Regions from separate parts of the Micromonospora sp. NPDC000663 genome, predicted to be linked through region 2. Evidence: riboswitches for the same ligand, from Rfam matches in the RefSeq annotation. Region 2 holds a riboswitch; each other region holds the start of a gene.
The links. Region 2 has a riboswitch for cyclic di-AMP ahead of ACFY1S_RS00215 (coiled-coil domain-containing protein). Riboswitches for the same ligand answer to the same signal wherever they lie in the genome.
Positions count from the first base shown of each region.

Region 1: it holds a riboswitch for cyclic di-AMP, as region 2 does, so the genes downstream of both, ACFY1S_RS14260 (NlpC/P60 family protein) here and ACFY1S_RS00215 (coiled-coil domain-containing protein) in region 2, are expected to answer to the same signal.
Region 3: it holds a riboswitch for cyclic di-AMP, as region 2 does, so the genes downstream of both, ACFY1S_RS07550 (C39 family peptidase) here and ACFY1S_RS00215 (coiled-coil domain-containing protein) in region 2, are expected to answer to the same signal.
Region 4: it holds a riboswitch for cyclic di-AMP, as region 2 does, so the genes downstream of both, ACFY1S_RS22720 (transglycosylase family protein) here and ACFY1S_RS00215 (coiled-coil domain-containing protein) in region 2, are expected to answer to the same signal.

Region 1 is NZ_JBIAYR010000003.1:423,701-425,880, reverse strand. It holds gene ACFY1S_RS14265 (N-acetylmuramoyl-L-alanine amidase) at 1-499, opposite strand, end outside; cyclic di-AMP (ydaO/yuaA leader) riboswitch at 734-869, shown strand; gene ACFY1S_RS14260 (NlpC/P60 family protein) at 883-1,923, shown strand; gene dcd (dCTP deaminase) at 1,984-2,180, opposite strand, start outside.
Region 2 is NZ_JBIAYR010000001.1:44,975-47,154, reverse strand. It holds gene ACFY1S_RS00220 (YibE/F family protein) at 1-827, shown strand, start outside; cyclic di-AMP (ydaO/yuaA leader) riboswitch at 994-1,124, shown strand; gene ACFY1S_RS00215 (coiled-coil domain-containing protein) at 1,129-2,148, shown strand.
Region 3 is NZ_JBIAYR010000001.1:1,587,555-1,589,734, reverse strand. It holds gene ACFY1S_RS07555 (hypothetical protein) at 1-299, shown strand, start outside; gene ACFY1S_RS07550 (C39 family peptidase) at 372-1,220, opposite strand; cyclic di-AMP (ydaO/yuaA leader) riboswitch at 1,449-1,590, opposite strand; gene ACFY1S_RS07545 (hypothetical protein) at 1,893-2,180, opposite strand, start outside.
Region 4 is NZ_JBIAYR010000007.1:93,168-95,347, reverse strand. It holds gene ACFY1S_RS22725 (ThuA domain-containing protein) at 1-645, shown strand, start outside; cyclic di-AMP (ydaO/yuaA leader) riboswitch at 800-970, shown strand; gene ACFY1S_RS22720 (transglycosylase family protein) at 968-1,642, shown strand; gene ACFY1S_RS22715 (hypothetical protein) at 1,744-2,103, opposite strand.

The sequences.
Region 1 (2,180 bases), on a different contig from region 2:
ACGCGAGCAGCGCCGCGCCGCCACGGATGTTGGCGTTCGGGTCGGTACGCAGCGACTCGGGTGCGGCGCCGGTCAGCGCGGCGGCGGCGTCCACGGTCTGCAACGCGGCCGGGGGCGGCGCGGGGTCCTCGGCGGGTGGGGTCGCGGGTGCCAGCGCGGGTCGGGAGTCGTCGCCGCGCGGGTCCTCGGTGCCGGTGTCGTGGTGGCCGCGTGCGGGCAGGGCGGCCACATGGCGGGCGTCGGTCAGGTGCATCGGGCCGTAGCCGCCGCTGGTGCTCGGTGTGCCGGCGTTGCTGTCCCAGCGGGACTCCAGGTAGGAGACACCGAGCAGCACGGTGGTCGGCACGCCGTACTCAGTCGCCGCGGCGGCGTACTGCTGCTGGCGGTCGGGGGCGGGCGCCGCTGCGGCGCCGGCGGGTGGCGGTATCGCGGTCGAGGCGGCGACCACGGCGGCGGCGAGCAGGGCGAGCCGGCCGGCGGACAGGGTTGGACGGTGCATCGAACCCTCCAGATTTGCGCGGATGAAGGTGAGGTCACCTTCGCGCCGCCCGAAGCCCGCGTCAATACCTTTCCATCTGTCGAAGTCATCGGAAAGAAATCTTCGCGTACGCCCCGTGACTCTCTCCAATCGGTACGGAGTGTCACGGCCGCGCGGGTTGCGGATCGGTAACGGGCGTCTCTACTCTGGTCATTTGTCGGCCCGACAGCAGGTCCGCCCAGCCCGGGCGGTAACGGACCGACACCGCCGAGTCGTTTCCGAGCGAACCGGGGACCCACGTCCCCCGGGGTGAATCCGCAGCCACTGCGGTAGGGCGCCAACTTCCCGCCCGAACCCGTCAGCTAACCCGGTAGGCGGTCAGGAAGAAGGAGAACGGAACCCCGGTGGCACTCCATGCCCCGCGGCCGTCGTCCGAGCGGCCGGCAGCAGCCGGCCCGACGGCGATCGTGCCGCGCCCACGCTGGTCCCGCTTCACCACAGCTCTCGCCGCACTGGTCGGCGTCGCCGTCGTCCTGACCGGCAGCGCCACCGCGGCCCACGCCGACCCGTCCGTCGCCGAGATCGAACGCCAGATCGACGCCGACTGGAACAAACTCGAACCGATCATCGAACGGCACAACGCCACCCGGATCGACCTTGCCGCCAAGCGCAAGCAGGCCGACGCGTTGGCCGCCCAGATCGCCCCGCTGGAGCGTCAGGTCGACGCGGCGATGGACAAGGTCAGCGCCTTGGCCGTACGCGCGTACAAGGGCGAGAACGTCTCCACCGTCAACGCCGTGCTGGGCAGCCGGTCGCCGAGCGAGGTCGTCGGGCAGCTCGAAATGCTCGATCGTTTCGCGCACAACCAGCAGCAGGACGTCCGCGAGGTGGCCGACCTGCGCGACGAGCTGGCTGCGAAGAAGGCTCCGCTCGACGAGATGGTGTCCCAGCTGACGCGCACCGAGGCCCAGCTGGCGGCGAAGAAGAAGCAGATCAACGAGGAGATCGACCGCCTCCAGAAGCTGCGCCTCAAGGTGTACGGCAACGGGGGCGGCGGCCCGCTGCGTCCCGCGCCCTGCCCGGCGAGCTACCCCGGCGGTGCCGCCGGCACGGCAGTGAAGTTCGCCTGCGCGCAGATCGGCAAGCCCTACGTGTGGGGCGCCGAGGGCCCGAACTCGTACGACTGCTCCGGGCTGATGCTCGCCGCGTGGGCGAAGGCCGGCGTGAGCCTGCCGCACAACGCCGCCGCGCAGAGTCGGGTCACGAAGAACGTCAGCCGGGCCGATCTGCGCGCCGGTGACCTGGTCTTCTACTACAGCGACATCCACCACGTCGGCATGTACGTCGGCAACGGCTGGGTGGTGCACGCCTCCCAGGCCGGTCAGCCGGTCAAGATGAAGAAGGTCGACGACGGCCCGATCCACAGCTACGGCCGCCCCGGCTGATCAGAGGTGACCGAAGGGCCCGTCGCGATCCGTTCGCGGCGGGCCCTCGTCGTTCTTGCCTCAGCGGGTCGGCCAGGTGCGCCAGTGCTGCCAGGCCCGGCTGGGCGTCGGCCCCCGCTGGCCCTGGTAGCGCGAGCCGTACACCGCCGAACCGTACGGGTGCTCGGCCGGCGAGGAGAGCCGGAAGATGCACAGCTGGCCAATCTTCATGCCCGGCCAGAGCGTGATCGGCAGGTTCGCCACGTTCGACAGCTCCA
Region 2 (2,180 bases):
TGCTCACCTTCGTGCTGCCGGGCATCGCCGCCGGCCGGTCACCGCTTGTCGTCGCGGTGGTCGGTGCCGCCCTGATCATGTTCGTGGTGCTCTACCTGACGCACGGGGTGACCGCGCAGACCTCGGTAGCTGTCCTCGGCACCCTGGGCAGCCTGGTCCTCACCGGCGTGCTCGCCACCATCGCCACCGCCGCCACCCACCTCACCGGTTTCGGCAGCGAGGACGCCACCACGCTGTCGATGTTCCAGGCCGACGTGGACCTGCACGGCCTGCTGCTCGCCGGGATCATCATCGGCTCGCTCGGGGTGCTCGACGACGTGACGGTCACCCAGGCGGCCACCGTCACCGAACTGGCGAACGCCAACCCGGGGCTGACCCGGTTGCAGCTCTACCGGGCTGCCACCCGGGTCGGCCGGGCGCACATCGCCTCCACGGTCAACACGATCGTGCTGGCGTACGCGGGCGCCTCGTTGCCCCTGCTGCTCCTGCTCACCGCCGACACGCGCCCCCTCGGACAGATCCTCACCAGCGAGTTCCTGGCGCAGGAGATCGTCCGCAGCGCAGTGGCCACCCTCGGCCTCATCGCCGCCGTGCCGCTGACCACCGGGCTGGCCGCGGTGGTGACCGCCGCCGGACGGTCGAGCGCCGAGCCGGCCGACGACGTCCCCGTCCCCCGGCCCCAGCCGGACCGGGCGGAGGCCCTGGCCGCACTGAGCTCCCCGCGAACGGTCCCGGTGGACGGGCCGGACCGGACGCGGACGACACCCCCGCCCACCGCCACCACCCGGTGGCCAGAGCCGAACAGGAGCACGGATACGGCATGGTGACACTCCTCAGCGTGACCAGATCGGGCATCCGGCCTGAGAACCGCATCACTGGTCACTCAACGCCATGGCGAAATGACGCTTTTAGTCGGCATCGGGACGTAGCTCAGGGGGTCGACTCTCGGGTAACCTCGCTGCCGGTCACCGCCGAAGGCGCGAATCGGCGCCTGCGGTGCCACCGCCCAATCGCCAACCGGCGAGCCGGGAACCCAGGTACGTGGGGTGAATCCGCGTCAGCGGTAGGGGCCACTTCCGCCCCGAACCCGTCAGCTAACCCGGTCGGCGGTCGACGGAAGGGAACATCGTGACGGCACCCCTACGCCGCTGGTTGACGCCCGTGGTGGCCGTGCTCGCCGCACTGACCGTGCTCGCCGGACCCCTCCCGGCGTACGCCGCCCCGACGACGCCAACGCCGTCCGGGCACGAGGAGGACGGCGAGCCGAAGCTGCTCAACGACGTCATCGAGAAGACCAACCGGGACTACCTGGCGGCCAAGTCCCAACTGGACAAGTCCAAGAGGCGGCAGGCGGAGCTGGCGGCGGAGGTGGAGCGCGCCAAGGCCGAGCTGGACGCCCTGGCTCCGCAGGTCGGTCAGATCGCCGCCCAGTCGTACCGGACCGGCCGGATCGGCGCGATCGCGATGCTGCTGGAGAGCGACGCGCCCGACTCGTTCGTCCGGAGGGCCGCCGCGCTCGACGAGATGAACATGGTCAACGAGAAGAAGCTCTCCGAGGTCAACGCGGTGAAGGCCCGCGCCGAACAGGCGAAGGTGGCCCTGGACGTGGAGGTACGGGAGCAGCAGAAGCAGACAGCCCTGATGGCGAAGGAGAAGCGCGACGCGGACAAGGCGCTCGCCCTCGTCGGCGGGAAGGGCTTCACCGGCGGCCTGGTGGACGCCACGTCGCCGGTCGCCCGGATCGGCCCGGGGCGCACCGACGACGGCGACTGGAAGGCGCAGTCGTGCAGCGAGGACGACCCGACCACCTCCGGCTGCGTCACGCCGCGCACGCTGCACGCGTACAAGGAGGTCAGGCGGGCAGGGTACACCCGGTTCGTGGGCTGCCACCGCAACGGTGGACCGTACGAGCACCCGAAGGGCCGCGCCTGCGACTGGTCGTTGCAGAAGAGCGGCTTCAGCCCGTGGCACAACGAGGACACCCGCACGTACGGCAACAACGTCGCCGCGTTCCTCATCCGCAACGCCGACCGCCTCGGCATCTACTACGTGATCTGGAACCGGCAGATCTGGTTCCCGGCGACCGGCTGGAAGTCGTACAGCGGACCGTCGAACCACACCGACCACGTCCACATGTCGATGCTCTGACCCACCCGCTCAGCTGATCGAGGGCCGTCCCG
Region 3 (2,180 bases), 1.5 Mb from region 2:
GCGCCGGCGACGGCGACCGGGGCATCGCCAACAGCGGCATCCACCTGGGCGCGGACGCGACGAGCCTGTTGAACGCCTCCACGATCCGGATCGTGGGGATCGACGCGAACCGCACCGGCATCGCGGCCAGCACGCTGAGCGGCTACGGCATGACCGGCTACGGCTCGGCCGCCACCAGCGGGTCCAGCAAGATCGACTATCTGTTCGTGAAGGGCACCGTACGGCCGTCCAGCATCGGGCACACGGTCAGCGGGACGAAGTCGAACCACCTCGCGCTGTACGGCTTCATCGACTACTGACCACGACACGAAGACGCCGCGGGCGCCGACCCCTCGTGGGGGACGGCGCCCGCGGCGGTCCATCCGCCTGGGTCAGGCGGAGTAGCCCCGGGTGGCGATCCAGTTGGCCAGGTCGATCGTGGTGATCCAGTACGACGCGTCGGCCGCGTTCGCCGAGTCGGCGATCCGCACGGTCCGGCCGTTGTCCCGGTAACCCACCACGGCGATGTAGTGCCCACCGCCGTAGGAGTGCCAGCCGCCGTTGGTGTCGACGGCGTCGCCGGCGACGTTGGCCACCACGCCACGGCCGTCGGTGATGGCCTTGACGACGTCGGCCTGGAGCTGGTCCATCTGGGCCGGGCTCGGGGCGCCCGCGAACATCCGGGTCCGGTACGGGGAACCCTTCACCTCGGCGTTGAGCACGCGGGTGGTGTCGAGGGCCGAGTTGGTGCCCATCTCGGTGGTGCCCAGTTCGGCGGCGAGTTCGTTCTGGGTGCGGTCGATGCCGCTGGCGCTGAGCGCGTTGCGGGTGGCCGCCGGACCGCAGTTGTAGTACGTGTTCTGCGCCTCGTAGTCGTAGTCGAGCACCTTCGTCGCGGGCGGCTTCGGCGGTGTCGGCTTACGGGTGAGGTCCGGGTTGCCGCTGGCCTTCGCGACGGGTGACGTAGCGCTGGCGGCCGGGGCGGCGCTGCTCGGCGCGGCGCTGGCCGAGGGGGACGCGACGCGCGCCTGGCCACGGGAGGCGGCCAGGTCGCTGCGCATCTCGGCGACGGTGGTCGCGCTGTGCTGGCCGGCCGGGGCATCGTCGGTGTCGGTGAGCAGGACACCGGAGGTGGCCGCGAGCGCGAGGGCCGCGGCGGAGGCGGCGACGATCTGGTACGGACGTTCGGTGGTGAGACGGCGGAGCTGACGCTTCAGGGTGTGCTTCACGGGGTCCTCCACGGTTCGGGGGGAGAGCGGCACACCGGGGCCGAGCCGGTATCCGGGCAGGCGCCAGCGCGCGAACCCGTGGTCCGCGGATGGTGAACCGCTCAAGGGAACGCCCGGCGCTGCCGGGCGGGAAGGGCGATGACCCGGGGGGTCAGCTCACCGGACGGATGAGCGGGGGCACCGCCGCGCCGTGGAGGCGTGGGAACAAGCAAGGGGTGGAGAGGTGCTGCACGAGGATGGAACTCCTTCCGACACCGCCTACCGGGTTAGCTGACGGATTCGGGCGGGAAGATCGCCCTACCGCGGGCCGTGGCTCGCGGATTCACCCCGGACTTACTGGTGGGTCCCCGGTTCGTTGATCACGATTGAGCGGGTCGGCGCGGCGTCGCCTCTTGCGATCGGTAACCGCACCGGACGGGACGACACTACTGGCCGGTGCGTACGCCTGCCAAGCCGCGTCCACCTGCGTAAACATCATTCTGGCCGACAATTTCTGCGCGTATTGCCGATGACGTGACTCGATGGGACAACCGGTTACGGCGACGCCTGTGGTCGACAACCGGACAGGCCGTCGACAACGACGTCGGATTCGCGCGAACAACGGGCCCGATCGCGCCGAGCGCCCGATTTCCCGGGCCCGTGACCGGGCTCACGTCACAGATCGGGCTCAACCGACGCGCTGGCTCACCCGACGCGTGCCGGGCGCCAGCGGGCCACCGCGGCCTGACGTACCGCACCGGTCGCCGCCCGGCGGGCCGGCGCCGGGCCGGGCCGCAGTCGGGCCGCGGCCGCGTACGCCTCCTCGGCGAGGGTGCGGGCCGACTCGGCGGCCAGTTCCGCGTCCCGCCAGGCCGACCGTTCCCGCTCGGCGGCGACCCGGTAGTCGGCAAGCCTCGCGCCCCTGATCGCCCGGGCGAGCAGCACCTCCTGCTCGACGGGGTGCCGGCGGGGATCCCAACCGCGCCGGTGCCC
Region 4 (2,180 bases), on a different contig from region 2:
GGCACCGTGATCTTCAGCGGCCAGGGGCCGCACGGCGACCGCTGGCACCCGTTGCCGGAGACCAGCGCCATCCTCGCGGACATCATCGGTGGTGCCGCCGTCGTGACGTCCGTCGACCGGCTCGCGACCGCGCTCGACGGTGCCCGACTGCTGGTGGTGAACGCGAGCGCCGACCGGTCCTCCCCGGTCCCCGACGACGCGCTCTTCGGGCTCGTTCTCGACGGCTTCCTGGCCGGCGGCGGCAATCTGCTCGCCGTCCACAGCGCGACCCTCGCGTTCCCCCGGGTGCCGAGCTGGCGTGCCACCATCGGCGCCGCCTGGGAACACGGCCGTTCGTTCCATCCGCCGATCGGTTCCAGTCTCATCCGGCGGACCGCCGTCGCGCATCCGATCACCGAGGGGCTCGGCGACATCGAGGTCTTCGACGAGCGCTACACCGACCTGGAACGGGTCGACGGCGTCCACATCGAGCCGCTCTACGGGTACCGGGAGGGCGGCGTCTTCCACCCGCTCGTCTGGGCCCGCACGGCAGGGGACAGCCGGATCGTCTACAGCGCCCTCGGCCACGACGGCCGGTCGTACGAGTCGCCAGGCCACGTCGAGCTGCTGCGTCGAATCGTCGCCTGGCTCCGCCCCGAGCGCTGATCGCAAACGGTCCATCGTGGTCACTGCACAGTGTCGCGAGGCCCGCAACCGGTGGGCGCAACGCGGAGCGCTGCCCGGTGAAGAACTTCACAGCGAGTGGGCGTTCGTCACCGACCGTGCCTAACGTCGGTCGGGTTCGCCACTGCGGACACCACGGCCGGCAACGCCAAATCCTGCCCCCGGTCGTCGGAACCCAGTCCACCGGGCAGGAGCGGGGGAACCAGGTTTTCCGGTGCACGCACCTCGGGGTGAAGCCGCCACCGCGCGGCCGGGCTCCTCGGCCCGAACCCGACAGCTCACCTCGCCGGCGTGGAGGATATTCATGACGTCTGTTCACACGCCCCGTCATCGACGGGTCACCACCCGCCGCCTCGCCGTCGGCACCCTTGCCGTCGGCGCGGTCACCGGTGCTGTCGCCCTCTTCGGCCCGGCCGCCCCGGCGCAGGCCGGCGTCAACTGGGACGCGATCGCCAAGTGCGAGTCCGGCGGCAACTGGAAGACCAACACCGGTAACGGCTACTACGGTGGGTTGCAGTTCTCGCAGAGCACCTGGGCCGGTTACGGCGGCAAGAAGTACGCCGCACGCGCCGACCTGGCCAGCCGCGGCGAGCAGATCGCCGTCGCCGAGAAGGTGCTCGACGGGCAGGGCATCGGCGCCTGGCCGACCTGCGGCAAGAAGGGCGGCTCGTCGGGCGGCTCCGCCAGCAAGTCGACGAAGTCGACCAAGTCAACCAAGTCGACGGAGTCGGCCAAGTCGACGGAGTCGACCTCGAAGCCCAGGCCGTCGCGCGGCGAGAAGCCGGCGACGCGCGACCACGAGCGCACCGCGCCCGCGGCGGGCGGCGAGACGTACACCGTCAAGCCGGGCGACACCCTGTCGGAGATCGCCGACCGCCAGCGCTCGACCGGCGGCTGGCAGGCGCTGTACGAGCGCAACCGGCAGCTGATCGGCGCCGACCCGGGTCTGATCTTCCCGGGTCAGCGGCTCAGCCTCTGACGCACGACGCACGACGCACGACGCACGACGCACGACGCACGACGCACGACGCACGGCCGGGTCACCGGCCGAGCGTTCGTGTGTGACGACGCGGGTCGCGGTCAGGCCGCGGTGGCGGATGCCTTCTGCTCCCGCTGTTGCGCGGGCAGCGGCCCGGCGTTGCGGCCCCAGCGCGGCGCGGTCCCGCCGGGCCAGCCGGGGCGGCTCTCGTCCCGTACCTCGTCGACAGTCATCTCGACCGAGGTGGACTCGCCGCGGGCCAGCCGCAGCGAGTGCTCGGCGCCGGTGCGGGCCTCGCACGGCCACCCCTGGCCGGCGCACTGGAGATTGCGGCAGTGCCCCTCGTCGTCCGGCTCGTGGGCGCTCAGCACGTCGACCGCGAGCTGCCAGAGCAGCGGGTCGGTCACGTCGTGCGGACGCTCGACGCGACGGCTCGGTCGGTTGCTGGTGTCGTCGGACATCGTGGGTCCCCCTCGTCAGGCTGGTCCCCTCAAGGGTCACCCGTGGGCGGTCGGCTAAACCGCCGACCTGCTGTGAT